Regions from separate parts of the Kitasatospora sp. NPDC052868 genome, predicted to be linked through region 3. Evidence: predicted binding sites of a transcription regulator. Region 3 holds the regulator's gene; each other region holds the start of a gene.
What was found. The regulator HrcA, encoded in region 3, represses chaperone genes, less so after heat shock. The targets are predictions, from matches to a motif close to TTNGCACTCNGNNNNNCNGAGTGCNAA.
Positions count from the first base shown of each region.

Region 1 (4,246 bases), on a different contig from region 3:
TGGCGGTCCGGGCGCTCACCGAGGCCGGCCTGCCCGCCGCCCGGGTGGCCGGGGTCGAGCGGCTGGTCCGGCTCACCGTCACCCACCACCCCGAGCCGGGCGACCGGGACGGCGAGGTGCTCTGCGACGCGGATCTGGCGGTCCTCGGCGGCCTCCCGCAGGAGTACGCGGCCTATGCGGCCGCCGTCCGCGAGGAGTACGCGTTCGTCCCCGAGCCCGACTTCCGGGCCGGGCGCGCCGCGATCCTGCGCCAGCTGCTCGCGCTCCCCGCGCTGTACCGCACCCCCGCCGCCCGCGACCGCTTCGACGCCCCCGCCCGAGCCAACCTGGCGGCCGAGCTCGGCCGGCTCGAAGCCTAGCCGCCCGCGGCGTCAGGGCCTGCCCTTCGGATCACGCCGGCGGGATCACGGGATCAGGAGAGTCCGCCGACGGGCGCCACCACCGCGCCCTCCTTGCCGCACACCCAGTGCGGCTCCGGCCCCAGCTCGGGCTCGACGCTCAGCGCGTGCGGGTCCCCGTCGGCGGCGCACCCGGCGCACAGCGGCCAGCGGCCGTACGCCTCCAGCAGCGCGTCCTGGACGTCCTGGGCGACCAGCCCGAGGACGTACTCGGTGCCGTCCGGCCACTGCTCCAGCCACCAGCGCCGGTGCGTCACGGCGTTCTCCACCAGCGACACCACGGCGGCGTCCGCCACGTCCCGGGCGGTCAGGTCGGCGAGGATCAGCGCCCGCGCGTTGTGCAGGGCGGTCTCGATGTCGTCAGCGGTGGCAGCCATCCGTCCATTGTCCCAAAGCCCGGCCCGAACCCCGCCCGGGCGCCGGACTCCCGACGGTCCCGCGAAACGCCGCACGGGCGGCCCCCCGAAGGGAACCGCCCGTGCTGCGAAGACCAGCCGATCCGCGAGGGGATCAGAAGTCCATGTCACCGCCCGGCATGCCGCCGCCGGCGGCCGCAGCGGCCTTCTCCGGCTTGTCGGCGATGACGGCCTCGGTGGTGAGGAAGAGCGCCGCGATGGAGGCGGCGTTCTGCAGCGCGGAGCGCGTGACCTTGGCCGGGTCGATGATGCCCGCGGCGACCAGGTCGACGTACTCGTTGGTGGCGGCGTTCAGGCCGTGACCGGCGGGGAGGTTGCGCACCTTCTCCACCACGACGCCACCCTCCAGGCCGGCGTTGGTCGCGATCTGCTTGATCGGGGCCTCCAGCGCGACCTTGACGATGTTGGCACCGGTGGCCTCGTCGCCCTCCAGCTCCAGCTTGTCGAAGGCGACGGACGCCTGCAGCAGCGCGACGCCACCACCGGCGACGATGCCCTCCTCGACGGCGGCCTTCGCGTTGCGGACGGCGTCCTCGATGCGGTGCTTGCGCTCCTTGAGCTCCACCTCGGTGGCCGCGCCGGCCTTGATGACGGCCACGCCGCCGGCCAGCTTGGCGAGGCGCTCCTGGAGCTTCTCGCGGTCGTAGTCCGAGTCGCTGTTCTCGATCTCGGCACGGATCTGGTTCACGCGGCCGGCGACCTGGTCGCTGTCGCCGCCACCGTCGACGATGGTGGTCTCGTCCTTGGTGATGACCACCTTGCGGGCGGTGCCCAGCAGGTCGACGCCGGCGTTCTCCAGCTTGAGGCCGACCTCCTCGGAGATCACGGTGCCACCGGTGAGGATGGCGATGTCGCCGAGCATGGCCTTGCGGCGGTCGCCGAAGCCCGGGGCCTTGACGGCGACGGACTTGAAGGTGCCGCGGATCTTGTTCACGACCAGGGTCGACAGGGCCTCGCCCTCGACGTCCTCGGCGATGATGACGAGCGGCTTGCCGCTCTGCATGACCTTCTCCAGCAGCGGGAGCAGGTCCTTGACCGAGCCGATCTTGGAGTTGGCGATGAGGATGTACGGGTCCTCGAACGTCGCCTCCATCCGCTCCAGGTCGGTGGCGAAGTAGGCGGAGATGTAGCCCTTGTCGAAGCGCATGCCCTCGGTGAGCTCAAGCTCCAGACCGAAGGTGTTGCTCTCCTCGACGGTGATGACGCCTTCCTTGCCGACCTTGTCCATCGCCTCGGCGATGAGCTCGCCGATCTGGGTGTCGGCGGCCGAGATGGAGGCGGTGGAGGCGATCTGCTCCTTGGTCTCCACGTCCTTGGCCTGGGCCAGCAGCTGGTCCGAGACGGCGGCGACGGCCTTCTCGATACCGCGCTTCAGGGCCATCGGGTTGGCGCCGGCGGCGACGTTGCGCAGACCCTCGCGAACGAGCGCCTGGGCCAGCACGGTGGCGGTGGTGGTGCCGTCACCCGCGACGTCGTCGGTCTTCTTGGCGACCTCCTTGACGAGCTCGGCACCGATCTTCTCGTACGGGTCCTCGAGCTCGATCTCCTTGGCGATGGAGACACCGTCGTTGGTGATCGTGGGGGCGCCCCACTTCTTCTCCAGCACGACGTTGCGACCCTTGGGGCCGAGCGTGACCTTCACTGCGTCGGCGAGCTGGTTCATGCCACGCTCAAGGCCGCGGCGAGCTTCCTCATCAAAGGCGATGATCTTGGCCATCAGAAGTGGTCCTCCGGGACACGGTCGACTGCTCGGACCAAGGGGTGCCCGCGACGGACGGCCCTGGTGTGCGGGGGTCCTTTCCCCTACCGCTCCCGGGGGCCTCACCGACCCGGTCCGCTGTCACTCTCACGCTGTGAGTGCTAACGCCAATGATTAGCACTCCGGGTAGGCGAGTGCAAGCCCAATCGCCAACCCGCGAGCCGCACCGGCCGCCCCGGAGCGCCGGATCCGGACATGGCTGCGGGCCCGTACGACGTGTCGTACGGGCCCGCAGCGAAGCAAGAGGTGCACCAGCCGATGGGCCGAGCCGAACTCCTGGGACCGGAAAGGTCAGACCGCCGCGCGGACCATGTCCGCCTGCGGGCCCTTCTGCCCCTGAGAGATCTCGAACTCGACCCGCTGGCCCTCCTCAAGGGTGCGGTAGCCGTCCATCTGGATCGCGCTGTAGTGGACGAAGACGTCCGCACCACCGTCGACCGCGATGAAGCCGTAGCCCTTCTCCGCGTTGAACCACTTGACGGTGCCCTGAGCCATTCCGAACTCCCCTAGTGCTGTGCTGGCCCTTCACGCGCCCGCAGGTCTGCGGGCCCGGGTCTGGTTGAGGCCGGCCCGGGGAACCCCCCCTGGGCGCAGCCGTGCACGCCGCAATCCCCCGCCGAGCCCATCGGAGGCATCCGATGAACGGGCGATTGCGTCGACCGCGGCTGAATGTATCCGGATCGACGCCCTCTGCAACAGAGCCCGCCGCTGGGAATTCGCTAGGGGTGTCAGGGGACAGGCCGGGTGAAAGCGGGAGAAATTCCCGCATTCCACGCCGGACATAGCGGACGAATTGCCCAAATCCCCTGAAGAATTCTGACATCGGCCTGACATGTTTCAACGTCACGGCCCCGGCGCCGGTCTCAGCGGCCGGACGGATACCGGCGGTACGGGCGCGGACGGATTCGACCGCCGGTGAAAGGGGGAGGGGGAGCCCTGTTCCCGGCTGAGCCACACTCTACTCCGACTTGACCGGGAAATATTCCGGCCGGAATGCGACCAGCCGCCCGCGCGTACGGGAAGCGGAATTCCGTACGCGCGAACGGCTGGTCGAAGAAGCGGGCGGCCGGAGAACCGGGCGCCGACCGGGGAAGGGGCGGCTCAGCAGCCGCCGGCCACCGCGGGGATGATCGAGATGCCGGCGCCGTCCTTGATCTCGGTGGCCAGGCCCTCCGCGAAGCGCACGTCGTCGTCGTTGACGTAGACGTTGACGAAACGGCGCAGCTTTCCGGCGTCGTCCAGGATGCGGGCGGAGATGCCCGCGTGGTTGTTCTCCAGGTCGGCGATGACCTCACCCAGGGTGGTGCCCTCGGCGGTCACCTCGGCGACGCCGCCGGTGTAGGTGCGCAGGATGGTCGGGATGCGGACGGTGGCGCTCATGGGGGCTTCTCCTTGCTGCGGGTGGGTCAGGCGGACGCGAGGCCGGCGTCGCGGAACGACGCCAGCGTCGGGCGGATCACGGCGGTCATGCCGGCGTCGGAGACGGCGTCCAGGGTCTTCAGGCCGTCGCCGGTGTTGATCGCGACGGTCTCCTTGGCCGGGTCCAGCTGTCCGGTCTCGACCAGCTTCTTCAGCACGCCGACGGTCACCCCGCCCGCGGTCTCGGCGAAGACGCCCTCGGTGCGGGCCAGCAGCTTGATCGCGGCCACCACCTCGGCGTCGGTGACGTCCTC
Region 1 covers NZ_JBITZW010000031.1:8,117-12,362, reverse strand. The annotation lists gene ACIGZJ_RS32900 (hypothetical protein) at 1-359, shown strand, start outside; gene ACIGZJ_RS32895 (hypothetical protein) at 413-775, opposite strand; gene groL (chaperonin GroEL) at 909-2,531, opposite strand; gene ACIGZJ_RS32885 (cold-shock protein) at 2,865-3,068, opposite strand; gene ACIGZJ_RS32880 (MoaD/ThiS family protein) at 3,675-3,953, opposite strand; gene thrC (threonine synthase) at 3,980-4,246, opposite strand, start outside.
Region 1: the regulator HrcA is predicted to act here: its motif matches at 2,688-2,714, upstream of groL (chaperonin GroEL).

Region 2 (4,246 bases), on a different contig from region 3:
TCGGTGCAGCAGTGCGGGCCGCGGGCGATCGTGCTGTGGCGCGAGTCGATGCAGATCCACGACATGCAGTACCAGGCGGCGGACAAGAAGCTGAAGCCCGGCGACATCGTCCTCGCGCACTTCCGCGGCCCGAAGGACCTCAAGGGCGAGAGCATGACGCAGATGTTCGGGGAGATGCTGGCCCGGATCCAGGAGCAGGGCTTCGCGGTGGCGCGGCTGGAGGACTACATCCAGCCACCCGCGCCCTGAGCCGGGCCGGCCCTACGGCTTCGCGACGGGCTGACCGAGCATCATCAGCGGCCCGTGGTCGGTGCGGCTGAGGATCACCGTGACGGAGTTCGGGCCGCTCGGCTTCAGCTGGCGGCGCAGCTCCTCCGGGGTGATCGCCATTCCGCGCTTCTTGATCACCACCGTGCCGACGGCCCGCTCGCGCAGCAGCGCCTTCAGCTTCTTGATGTGGAACGGCAGCACGTCGGTCAGCTCGTACGCGTGCGCGTACGGGGTGGCGACCAGCCGGTCCGAGGTGACGTAGGCGATCTTCGGGTCGATCAGCCGGCCGCCCACCTGCCCGGCCACCTCGGCGACCAGGTGGGCCCGGATCACCGCGCCGTCCGGCTCGTACAGGTAGCGCCCGACCGGTCCGGCGGGCGGATCGGGCAGGTCGCCGCCGACCAGCGAGTCGCCGTGCGGCAGCAGGGTGGCCCGGTGCGGGCGCGCGGCCCCGGTGCCGAACCAGAGCACCGCCTCCTTGACGTCGCCGTGGTCGGAGACCCACTCGGCCTCGGCGTCCGCCGGGACGGCCTCGTGCGGGATGCCCGGGGCGACCTTCAGCGCGCCGATCGGGGTGCGCCGGCCGGCCTCGACCGCCCAGGAAAGCGGCGGGGTGTACGCCTCCGGGTCGAACACCCGGCCGCGCGCCGTCCGGCGGGCCGGGTCGGTGAAGACCGCGTCGAAACCGGTGACGTCGACGTCGGCGACGTCCGCGCAGCGCACCTCGACCAGGTCGGCCAGGCCCAGCGCCGCCGCGTTGGCAGCGGTGGCGGCGCAGGCGGCCGGATCCCGGTCGACGGCGAGCACCTCGATCCCGGCCCGGGCCAGCGCCAGCACGTCCCCGCCGATCCCGCAGCAGAGATCGGCCAGCCGCCGGACGCCGAGCTCGGCGAACCGCCGCGCCCGCCACTCGGCGACGCTGCGCCGGGTGGACTGCTCGACCCCGTTGGGCGTGAAGTACATCAGGTCGGCGTCCGCGCCGAACTTCGCCCGCGCCCGCTGCCGCAGCCTGGCCTGCCCGAACGCGGCGGACACCAGCTCCGCCGGGTGCTCCCGCCGCAGCCGGGTGGCCAGCGCCAGCTCCTCCTCGGGCGTGAACTCGCGCAGCTCGGCGAGCAGGTCTCGGCCCTCGGGCGTCAGCAGGGGCTGCAGGTTCTCGGTCTCCACCCGGCCATTCTCGCCGGTCACCCGCCGGGCGGGCCCGCGGGCGGCGGTCCGCCGGGGGCGCCGGGACCGAACGCGCGTACGGCCGGTCGCCCCGCAGGTGCCCCGTGATCCGAATCCGGAGGGCGCGCCGTTGGCACTCTGGTTGACTGAGTGCTAACACCGGCCTATGGTCGTCCTTGGCACTCCCCCCATGGAGAGTGCTAACGCGACAACGTGTGTCTGACCCCCGCGACGGCAGACTCGCAGGTTCGCCCCTACCCGTTAGAAAACCCCGTAATCTCCGAAGGGGAGCTCGGACGTGACCACCAGCAGCAAGGTTGCCATCAAGCCGCTCGAGGACCGCATTGTGGTCCAGCCGCTCGACGCCGAGACCACCACGGCCTCCGGCCTGGTTATCCCGGACACCGCCAAGGAGAAGCCCCAGGAGGGCGTCGTCCTGGCCGTCGGCCCGGGCCGCTTCGAGGACGGCCAGCGTCTGCCGCTCGACGTCGCCGTGGGCGACATCGTCCTGTACTCGAAGTACGGCGGCACCGAGGTGAAGTACCAGGGCGAGGAGTACCTCGTCCTCTCGGCGCGTGACGTTCTCGCCATCATCGAGAAGTAAACGCAGCATCGAGAAGTAAGACGTTCCAGCCCGCCCCGGATCCGTGTCCCTAGTGACAGGGGCCCGGGGCGTGGTTGTTGGCTCACGTAGTTCGCGGCCGCCGCGATGGCCGCACCCCCGAGGGAATAGGGAACATGGCGAAGATCCTGCAGTTCGACGAGGACGCCCGCCGCTCGCTGGAGCGCGGCGTGAACAAGCTGGCCGACACCGTCAAGGTGACGATCGGTCCCAAGGGCCGCAACGTCGTCATCGACAAGAAGTTCGGCGCCCCGACCATCACCAACGACGGTGTCACCATCGCGCGTGAGGTCGAGCTCGACGACCCGTACGAGAACCTTGGCGCGCAGCTCGTCAAGGAGGTCGCCACCAAGACCAACGACGTCGCGGGCGACGGCACCACCACCGCCACCGTGCTGGCCCAGGCCCTGGTCAACGAGGGTCTGCGCAACGTCGCCGCCGGTGCCGGCCCGGCCGCCCTGAAGAAGGGCATCGACAAGGCCGTCGCCGCCGTCTCCGAGCACCTGCTGTCCATCGCCCGCGAGATCGAGGGCAAGGACGACGTCGCCGCCGTCGCGTCCCTCTCCGCGCAGGACACCCAGGTCGGCGAGCTCATCGCCGAGGCGATCGACAAGGTCGGCAAGGACGGTGTCATCACCGTCGAGGAGTCCAACACCTTCGGCGTGGAGCTGGACTTCACCGAGGGCATGCAGTTCGACAAGGGCTACCTCTCGCCGTACTTCGTCACCGACGCGGAGCGTCAGGAGGCGGTTCTCGAGGACCCGTACATCCTGATCAACCAGGGCAAGATCTCCTCCATCCAGGAGCTCCTGCCGCTGCTGGAGAAGATCCTCCAGGGCGGTGCCTCCAAGCCGCTGCTGATCATCGCCGAGGACGTCGACGGCGAGGCGCTGTCCACCCTCGTGGTGAACAAGATCCGCGGCACCTTCAACGCGGTCGCCGTCAAGGCCCCGGGCTTCGGCGACCGCCGCAAGGCGATCCTGGGCGACCTGGCCACCCTGACCGGTGCCACCGTCATCTCCGAGGAGGTCGGCCTCAAGCTCGACCAGGCCGGTCTGGACGTGCTGGGCACCGCCCGCCGCGTGACCATCACCAAGGACGAGACCACGGTCGTCGACGGTGCCGGTGACGCCGAGGCCGTTGCCGGTCGCGTCGCCCAGATCAAGGGCGAGATCGCCAACACGGACTCCGACTGGGACCGCGAGAAGCTGCAGGAGCGCCTGGCCAAGCTGGCCGGCGGCGTCTGCGTCATCAAGGTCGGCGCCGCCACCGAGGTGGAGCTGAAGGAGCGCAAGCACCGCCTGGAGGACGCCATCTCGGCGACCCGTGCCGCGGTCGAGGAGGGCATCGTCGCCGGCGGTGGCGCCTCCCTCGTCCACGCCGCCAAGGTGCTGGAGGGCGGCCTGGGCCTGTCGGGCGACGAGGCGACCGGTGTCGCGGTCGTCCGCAAGGCGCTCGCCGAGCCGCTGCGCTGGATCGCCCAGAACGCGGGCCTCGAGGGCTACGTCATCACCCACAAGGTCGCCGAGCTGGAGGCCGGTCACGGCTTCAACGCGGCCACCGGTGAGTACGGCGACCTGCTGAAGGCCGGCGTCATCGACCCGGTCAAGGTCACCCGCTCCGCGCTGGAGAACGCCGCGTCGATCGCCTCCCTGCTGCTCACCACCGAGACCCTCGTGGTGGAGAAGAAGGAAGAGGAGGCCGACAACGGCCACTCGCACGGCGGCCACGGCCACTCCCACTGACGTCTGATCAGTGACCGGCGGCCCGGCAGCTCCCCTCGGGGTGCGGCCGGGCCGCCGGCGTTTTGCCGCGCGGGCGCGTTGTCCCGCATTCAACCATCAGTATAATTTTGCTTATGGCAAAGATTGCCTTATAACTGAGGCATGATCGAGGCCCGCCACCTGCGCGTCCTGCGTGCTGTCGCCCGCACCGGCTCCTTCTCCGCCGCCGCGCGTGAGCTGGGCTGCACCCAGCCTGCCATCAGTCAGCAGATGAAGGCCCTGGAGAAGTCCGTGGACACCCCGCTGGTGGTCCGCTCCGGCCGCGGCATGCAGCTGAGCGAGGCCGGGCGGGTGCTGCTCAAGCATGCCACCGGGATCCTGGCCGGGCTCTCCGCGGCCGAGGAGGAGGTGGCGGCGATCGCCGGCCTGCGGGCCGGACGGGTGCGGCTGGTCTCCTTCCCGA
Region 2 covers NZ_JBITZW010000030.1:30,000-34,245, forward strand. The annotation lists gene ACIGZJ_RS32655 (polysaccharide deacetylase family protein) at 1-249, shown strand, start outside; gene ACIGZJ_RS32660 (methyltransferase domain-containing protein) at 262-1,437, opposite strand; gene groES (co-chaperone GroES) at 1,736-2,041, shown strand; gene groL (chaperonin GroEL) at 2,176-3,804, shown strand; gene ACIGZJ_RS32675 (LysR family transcriptional regulator) at 3,946-4,246, shown strand, end outside.
Region 2: the regulator HrcA is predicted to act here: its motif matches at 1,568-1,594, upstream of groES (co-chaperone GroES).

Region 3 (4,246 bases):
ACCGACCCGAGACCGGTCGGCAGGAAGCCCGCGGCCGCCTCCAGGGTCAGCGCGGCCGAGGGGATCCCGAACAGCTGGTCGAGGTCGGGTTTGACCGGCTTGGTGCGGCCGAACAGGGCGTCCAGGAATCCCACGGTGGTCCCTTCCGGAGGTGTTTCGGGCGGGGTCGGCGGTCGGCCCGGCACATCGGCTCGGGGGTTCGCCCGGTGCCCGGCTCAGCGGCCGAGCTGGGCCGAGATGCTCGCCAGCTGCTCCAGCCGCTTCTCCAGCGAGGGGTGGGTGGAGAACAGCTGCGAGGCGGCCTCCCGGGCGCTCAGCGCCGGGGCGAAGTAGAAGGCGTTGTACGGCTGGGCCTGGCGCAGGTCCCTGGTCGGGATCGCGGCGATCTGGCCGGTCACCTTGGTCAGCGCCGAGGCCAGCGCGCTGGGCCGGCCGGTGAGCTGGGCGGCGGCCCGGTCGGCGGCCAGCTCCCGGTAGCGGGAGAGCAGCCTGGTCAGCAGGAAGCTGATCGCGTACACCACGATCGAGACCAGCGGGATGACCAGCGCGGCGATGGCCGCGTTGGAGTCGTTGCTGTTCCGGCCGCCGCCCATGAACCCGCCGTACATCGCGATCCGGGTCATCGCCCCGGCCAGCACGCCGAGGAAGCCGGCGATGGTCATCACCGCGACGTCCCGGTGGGCGACGTGCGACAGCTCGTGCGCCAGCACGCCCTCCAGCTCCTCCGGCTCCAGCCGCCGCAGCAGCCCGGTGGTCACGCAGACCACGGCGTTCTGCGGGTTGCGCCCGGTGGCGAAGGCGTTCGGCATGTCGTTGTCGGCGACCGCCACCCGGGGTTTGGGCATGTCGGCGAGCGCGCAGAGCCGGTCGATGGTGCCGTGCAGCTGCGGGTACTGCTCCGGGGTCACCCGGTGGGCGCCCATCGCCCGTTCGGTGATCTTGTCGCTGAACCAGAACTGGGCCACGAACAGGCCGCCCGAGAGCAGCACGATCAGTGGCCAGGCCCCGCGCAGCAGCACGATCAGCAGGCCGGTGAAACCGACGTACAACAGCCCGATCACGAACATCGTCCCGACCATCCGGCCGGTCAGACCGCGGTCCGGGGCGAAGCGGGTGTGCTGGCCCGAGCTCGACATCGCTGCTCCTCCGTTCGCCGTTCGCTATCGATGCTGCCACCCGGTCGGGCCCACGGCATCACCCGCGCACCGGACAGTGCGGGCAGGATCACCCCCGACAGGCCGTTCCTGCCGTCGGACCCGGGCCTTACACTGGCAGGTACGGTCCTGGCACTCGTGTGTTCAGAGTGCCAGAGCCGGGGCCCTCCCAGAGCGGCTCGCAGCATGCCAAAGCGGACACATGCCACAACGGACAACGTGCGAAGACGGAGGTGCGTGCCCCATGGCCGGTGAGGTCCGACAGCTCGACGAGCGCAAGCTCGCCGTGCTGCGCGCCATCGTCCAGGACTACGTGGGGACGGAGGAGCCGGTCGGCTCCAAGGCCCTGGTGGAGCGGCACAGCCTCGGGGTCTCCCCGGCCACCGTCCGCAACGACATGGCCGCGCTGGAGGAGGACGGCTACATCCACCAGCCGCACACCAGCGCCGGGCGGATCCCCACCGACAAGGGGTACCGCCTGTTCGTCGACCGGCTGGCCGAGGTCAAGCCGATGAGCGCGCCCGAGCGGCGGGCGATCCGGCACTTCCTGGACGGCGCGGTCGACCTGGACGACGTGGTCGCCCGGACGGTCCGGCTGCTCGCCCAGCTCACCAGGCAGGTCGCGGTTGTCCAGTACCCCTCGCTCTCCCGGTCGACGGTGCGGCACATCGAACTCGTCGCCCTCGCTCCGACCAAGGTGATGCTGGTCCTGATCACCAACACCGGCCGGGTCGAGCAGCGGATGGTCGACTGCCCGGGCGCGGTCGGCGAGGTGGTCCTCGCGGACCTCCGCGCCAAGATCAACACCCGGGCCGTCGGACAGCGGCTGCCCGAGGTGCCGGGGCTGCTGGAGGAACTCCCGGCGGCCTTCGAGGCGGCCGACCGGCCGGCCGTCACGATCGTCCTGGCGACGCTCTTCGAGGCGCTCGCCGAGCAGAACGAGGAGCGGATCATGCTGGCCGGCACGGCCAACCTGACCCGCTTCGGCCACGACTTCCCGCTCACCATCCAGCCGGTGCTGGAGGCCCTGGAGGAGCAGGTCATCCTGCTCCGCCTCCTGGGTGAGACCGCGGACGCGGGGGTGACGGTCCGGATCGGGCGGGAGAACGCCTACGAGGGGCTCAATTCCACCTCGGTCGTCTCCGTCGGTTACGGTTCGGGCGACGAGAGCGTGGCCAAACTGGGTGTGATCGGTCCGACCCGGATGGACTATCCGGGCACAATGGGGGCGGTGCGAGCGGTGGCACGGTACGTGGGTCAGATCCTGGCCGAGTCGTAGGAACGGCCGCCGTCGGAAATCCGGCGGTGGCACCAGTCGCAAGCACTTCTACAGGCGGAACAAGCGGAGCATTTGGTGGCCACGGACTACTACGCGGTACTCGGCGTCCGACGGGATGCGGGGCAGGACGAGATCAAGAAGGCGTTCCGGCGCCTGGCACGCGAACTGCACCCGGACGTCAACCCGGACCCGAAGACGCAGGAGCGGTTCAAGGAGATCAACGCCGCTTACGAGGTGCTCTCGGACCCGCAGAAGCGCCAGGTCTACGACCTCGGCGGCGACCCGCTGTCGCCCAACGGCGGCGGCGCGGGCGGCTTCGGCGCGGGCGCGGCGGGCTTCGGCTTCTCCGACATCATGGACGCCTTCTTCGGCGCGGCCTCCGGCCAGCGCGGCCCGCGCTCGCGGACCAGGCGCGGCCAGGACGCCATGATCCGGCTGGAGATCACCCTGGAGGAGGCCGCCTTCGGCACCACCAAGGAACTCCAGGTCGACACCGCCGTCACCTGCACCACCTGCAGCGGTGAGGGCGCCGCCCCCGGCACCTCCGCGCAGACCTGCGACATGTGCCGCGGCAAGGGCGAGGTCTCCCAGGTCACCCGGTCCTTCCTGGGCCAGGTCATGACCTCCCGCCCCTGCCCGCAGTGCCAGGGCTTCGGCACCGTCGTGCCGACCCCGTGCCCCGAGTGCGCCGGCGACGGCCGCGTCCGGGCCCGCCGCACCCTGACCGTCAAGATCCCGGCCGGTGTCGACAACGGCACCCGGATCCAGCTGGCCGGCGAGGGCGAGGTCGGCCCCGGCGGCGGCCCGGCCGGCGACCTCTACGTCGAGATCGCCGAGACCACCCACCCGACCTTCCAGCGGCGCGGGGACGACCTGCACTGCACCGTCACCATCCCGATGACGGCGGCCTCGCTCGGCACCCAGGTGCCGCTGCAGACCCTGGACGGCCTGGAGGAGGTCGACATCCGGCCCGGCACCCAGTCCGGCCAGTCGATCCCGCTGCACGCCCGCGGCATCACCCACCTGCGCGGGGGCGGCCGGGGCGACCTGATAGTGCATGTCGAGGTGCAGACGCCCACCAAGCTCGACCCCGAGCAGGAGGACCTGCTGCGCCGCCTCGCGGTGCTGCGCGGCGAGGAGCGGCCCTCCGGGCAGTTCGCGCCCGGCCAGCAGGGGCTGTTCTCCCGGCTGAAGGACGCCTTCAACGGCCGCTGACAGCGCCGGGGCACCGCCCCTGGGCCCGGCGACCCGGACGGGTCGCCGGGCGCCGTCGTTCCACCGCACCGACCTCGCACCCCCAGAGGACCTCATGACCGCGCCCGTGTTCGTCGTCGAGACCGCGCAGCTCGCCCCCGCCGCCCCGGGCGCGGTGGTCCGGCTGGACGGGCCGGAGGGGCGGCACGCCGCCGCCGTGAAGCGGCTGGAGCCCGGCGAGGCGGTGACCCTCGCCGACGGCCTGGGCCTCGGCGTGGACGGCACCGTGACGGCCGTGCACGGCAAGGACGCGATCGAGGTGACCGTGGCGGCGGTGCGTCGCGAGCCCGAGCCGGGCCCGCGGATCGTGGTCGTCCAGGCGCTGCCCAAGGGCGACCGGGGCGAGCTGGCGGTCGAGACCATGACCGAGGTCGGCGTGGACGTGGTGATCCCCTGGGCCGCCTCGCGCTGCATCACCCAGTGGAAGGGCGAGCGCGGCGCCAAGGCGCTCGCCAAGTGGCGGGCCACCGCCCGGGAGGCCGGCAAGCAGGCCCGCCGGCTGCGCTTCCCCGAGGTCCGCGAGCCGGTGACCACCCGGCAGCTGGCCCCGGTGCTGGCC
Region 3 covers NZ_JBITZW010000001.1:65,909-70,154, forward strand. The annotation lists gene ACIGZJ_RS00280 (hypothetical protein) at 1-134, opposite strand, end outside; gene htpX (zinc metalloprotease HtpX) at 216-1,136, opposite strand; gene hrcA (heat-inducible transcriptional repressor HrcA) at 1,399-2,433, shown strand; gene dnaJ (molecular chaperone DnaJ) at 2,509-3,648, shown strand; gene ACIGZJ_RS00300 (16S rRNA (uracil(1498)-N(3))-methyltransferase) at 3,743-4,246, shown strand, end outside.

Region 4 (4,246 bases), on a different contig from region 3:
TTCATCCTGGTCGTGGTCTTCACACTGCTCCAGGGCCCGACCCTGCCCTGGGTGGCGAAGCGGCTGCGGATCTCCGAGGGCTCGATGGGCCAGGACCTCGGCATCGAGTCCGCGCCGCTGGAGAAGCTGCACGGGCACCTGCTGTCGGTGGCGCTCTCCCCGACCTCCCGGATGTCCGGCGTGGAGATCGGCGAGCTGCGGCTGCCGGCCGGCGCCGCGGTGACCCTGGTGGTGCGGGAGGGCAGCAGCTTCGTCCCCGACAAGGCCACCGTGCTGCGCGGCGGCGACGAGCTGCTGGTGGTCACCACCGACGAGGTGGGCGAGGCGGCGGAGCGGCGGCTGCGGGCCGTGGACAAGGGCGGCAAGCTGGCCGGCTGGCTGCACGGGCGGTAGTCCTGCCCGGGCTCCGGGTGCGGCCGGCACTCGGCCCCGCTCGGCCGCCGCGCGGCTTGGCGCTGGCTTCCTACGGCCTTCGCGCGGTGTTCACCTTTCATTGGCAGGACATTTTTGATGTCGCCCTGTATTGTGGAGGCAGGCGCGACATCTACGCGCGTATAAGTATGATGGTTGATACACACCCAGCATCTGCCTGAAGCAGAGTTGGCGCGACCGCTCGGCGGCCGCGGCCCGGACCTCGGCAACCACGCCGATCCGGCCCGGTAACTACCCCGGTCGACGCGCGAGAGGACGACTCTCGGCGCCGTCGGGGCCCCACCATGCCCCTTCCGCGCTACCAGGCAGCAGGAAGGACCGACCGTGACGGCCCGCCGAACGGTCGACAACAACGGCGTCGCGAAGGACGCCGGCGCCGACGCGCCCACCCGGGTCGGGTACGGCACGCTGCTGCGCACACCCGGCGCCCGGACGTTCCTGGTGCCCGCGTTCGCGGCGCGCCTGCCGTACGCCATGCTCAGCCTGGGGATCGTCCTGCTGGTCCTCGACACCCACGGCTCCTACGGCACCGCCGGCACCGTCGCCGCGGTCTCGGCCGTCGCCCAGGCCCTGATCGGCCCGCAGACCGGCCGGCTGGCCGACCGGTACGGCCAGGCCGCCGTGCTGGTGCCCAGCGTCCTGGTGCACGCCGTCTCGGTCGGCGCGCTGATCGCGCTGGCCCTGGGCCACGCCCCGGTCTGGGCGCTGCTGCTGGCCGCCGCGCCGGCCGGCGCCAGCGTGCCGCAGGTCGGCGCGATGGTGCGCGCCCGCTGGGTGGCCAAGCTCTCCTCGGAGGGCGCCTCCACCCCCGTGCTGAACACCGCGTTCGCCTTCGAGTCGGTGACCGACGAGTTCACCTTCGTGATCGGCCCGGTGCTGGCCGGTGCCATCGCCACCTCGCTCAACCCCTCGACCGGCCTGATCGCCGAGGCCGCGCTGACCGTCGTCGGCGGGCTCGCGTTCGCCGCCCAGCGGCGCACCGCCCCGGCCCGGCACCCGCACCAGCCCGGTGTCCGCCGCGCCTCCGCGCTCGCCTCCCCTGGCGTTCGACTGCTGGCCGGCGCGTTCCTGGGCGTCGGGACCGTCTTCGGTGCCATGCAGGTCTCGGTGACCGCCTTCACCGAGTCGGTCGGCCAGCCCGGGGCCAACGGCGCCGTGTACGGGATCTTCGCCGGCGGCTCGATGCTGGCCGGTGTGCTGTACGGCATGGTCGCCTGGCGGCAGGCCGCGCGGCACCGGCTGCTGGCCAGCTACGCGCTGCTGGTGCTGGGCTGCTCCACGCTCTGGGCGATGCCCAACCTGGTCGCGCTGGCGATCGCCGGACTGGTCTGCGGCCTGGCCATCGCGCCGACCCTGATCACCGGGTACACGCTGGTCGAGACGCTGGTCTCGGACGGCGCCAAGACCGAGGCCTTCACCTGGCTGACCGGTGCGATCGGCCTCGGCCTGGCGACCGGGTCCACGGTGGCCGGGCAGCTGATCGACGGGCACGGCCCGTCGGCCGGGTTCCTGGTGCCGGTGGCCGGGGCCGGGCTGGGCCTGATCGCGCTGGTCGCGCTGCGGCGGTTCCTGATCGCGCCGGGCGCGCCGAGCCGGACGGTTGCGTCCGGTGCGGCGGCTGCCGGCGGTGTGGTGGCCACTGGCGGCTCGGCGGTCGCGGGCGGTTCGGCGGTCGCGGGCGGTTCGGCGGTCGCGGGCGGTTCGGAGCGGGGTGCGGCGCCGCAGCTCGTGGGTGCCGCCAAGGCCTGACGGAGGCGGTGCGGGCGCCGCTCCGAGCACGGGGTGGGCGCCGGTTCCGGGTGGGGTGGGCGGCGGCTCGCGGCCGTCGCCCGGTTCATCTCACACCGGAGTCGCTGGACTGATCCAGCGGAATGCCGCATCATTGAACATCGTTAGCACTCATCAGGCGAGAGTGCCAGGAGGAAGACAAGTGCCCACGTACCAGTACCAGTGCACCGAGTGCGGCAACGGCCTGGAGGCGGTGCAGAAGTTCACCGACGAGGCGCTGACCACGTGCCCCGGCTGCCAGGGACGGCTCCGCAAGGTCTTCTCGGCCGTGGGCGTGGTCTTCAAGGGCTCGGGCTTCTACCGGACCGACAGCCGTTCGTCGTCCAGCAGCTCGGTGGGCGCGAACGCGTCCTCGGGCTCCTCGTCCTCGGGTTCGGCGGCCTCGGGTTCGTCGGCCTCCTCGGCCGCGTCCTCGTCCTCGGGCGGCTCGACGCCCGCCGCCAGCTCCGCCCCGGCGGCGAAGCCGGCCGGCTGAGCAAGGCCGAAGGCAGCACCAGAAGCATTCGAAAAGGCCCGGTGGCCCCGCTTTTCGGCGGACCACCGGGCCTTTTCGTTGGCCCGGGGCACACCGGATTAGCCCGGACGGGTGTACGAAGTTATCCACACCCCCGGGTTTTCCACAGGCTGCGGGAAAGGACTTCCACGGGCTTTGCGATGGGCGCAGAGTGTGCGTCACGGAGACCGGCCGATTCGGGGCCGGGCTCGTGCGACCACAGGTGGTGTCCCACATGACCGCGACGTTTCCCCTCCCCCTTCCGCTTCCCCTGGCCCAGCGACCGGCGCCGACCCGGCGGTACGCCGTGCCGCTCCCGGCGCTCGCCGTGCCCCCGGGCCGGGAGGTGCCCTCGTTCCCGCCGATCAGACGCGGCGGCACCGGGCGGTACCGGCTGACCCAGGCCGTGCGCCGGCGGCCCGCCGTCCTGGCCGTAGGCCTGCTCCTCGCGGCGGCGGCGCTCACCGCCGGGGTGCCGCGGGCGGGGCTGCCACCGCCGGGGGCCACCCCGATCCACCATTCGGGCTGTCAACCGGGAGAGCTCGAAGATCACCCGTGACCTGGAGACGACTTCGTCGTTCACGCGGCATGAAAGGCTTCAAGGAATTCCTGCTGCGTGGAAATGTCGTCGATCTGGCCGTCGCCGTCGTCATCGGTGCGGCTTTCACCAACATCGTCAACGCCTTCGTCAAGGGCGTGATCAACCCGCTCGTCGGCCTTTTCGGAGCCAAGGATCTGGCGTCCTACAGTTCCTGCCTCAAGGGCCCCTGCGAGGTGAACGCGGCCGGTGAGGTCACGTCCGGCATCTACATCCTCTGGGGCTACGTGCTCAGCGCGGCCCTGCAGTTCCTGATCACCGCTGCCGTCGTCTACTTCTTCCTGATCCTGCCCATGACCAGGTTCACCGCCAAGCGCAAGACCCTCGACGAGGAGATGGCGGAGGCGGAGGCCAAGGAGGTCGCCCTGCTCACCGAGATCCGCGACGTGCTGGTCACCAGCCAGCGCTGAGCACCGGCCGGCACTGAGCACGCCCGGCCGCGCTCCGGGATTCAAGGCTCCGGGCTTCGGCTCAGGCCGGTCTCAGCCCCCGTGGTGCGGCGGGCGCTGGCTCAGGTACCAGTCCAGCCCCCGTGCACCGCTCTGCCCCGCTCCGGGTCGGTCGCCCCAACCGGAGTCGGTGTCGTCCCGGGACTGCTGGTCCAGCGGATCCCGGAACACCAGCCGGGCCTTCGGTGTCGGCTTGTCCCCGGCGCCTCCGGTGGCCCCGGTACCCCCGGTGCCGTCCGTGGCGCGTTCCGGCCCCTTGACGCCCTCGACACCTTCCGTGCCCCGTACGGGGTTCTGCTCGCCCACCGGTCCGCCTCCGTCGTCCTCTGCCGTTCCGATCCCCTGCATCTGTCCCTACAGCCTAGAAGCCCCCTGGCCGGCCGCCGCCGACGCACAGCGGGCCCGGGGGGGGGGCGCGCCCCCCCCCGGCCCCCCCGGGGGCCCCCCCGCGCCCCGCGGCCCCCCCCCCGCCCGCCGGCCGCCCCG
Region 4 covers NZ_JBITZW010000010.1:125,321-129,566, reverse strand. The annotation lists gene ACIGZJ_RS19020 (potassium/proton antiporter) at 1-393, shown strand, start outside; gene ACIGZJ_RS19015 (MFS transporter) at 757-2,181, shown strand; gene ACIGZJ_RS19010 (FmdB family zinc ribbon protein) at 2,363-2,695, shown strand; gene mscL (large conductance mechanosensitive channel protein MscL) at 3,302-3,721, shown strand; gene ACIGZJ_RS19000 (hypothetical protein) at 3,794-4,066, opposite strand.
Region 4: the regulator HrcA is predicted to act here: its motif matches at 2,325-2,351, upstream of ACIGZJ_RS19010 (FmdB family zinc ribbon protein).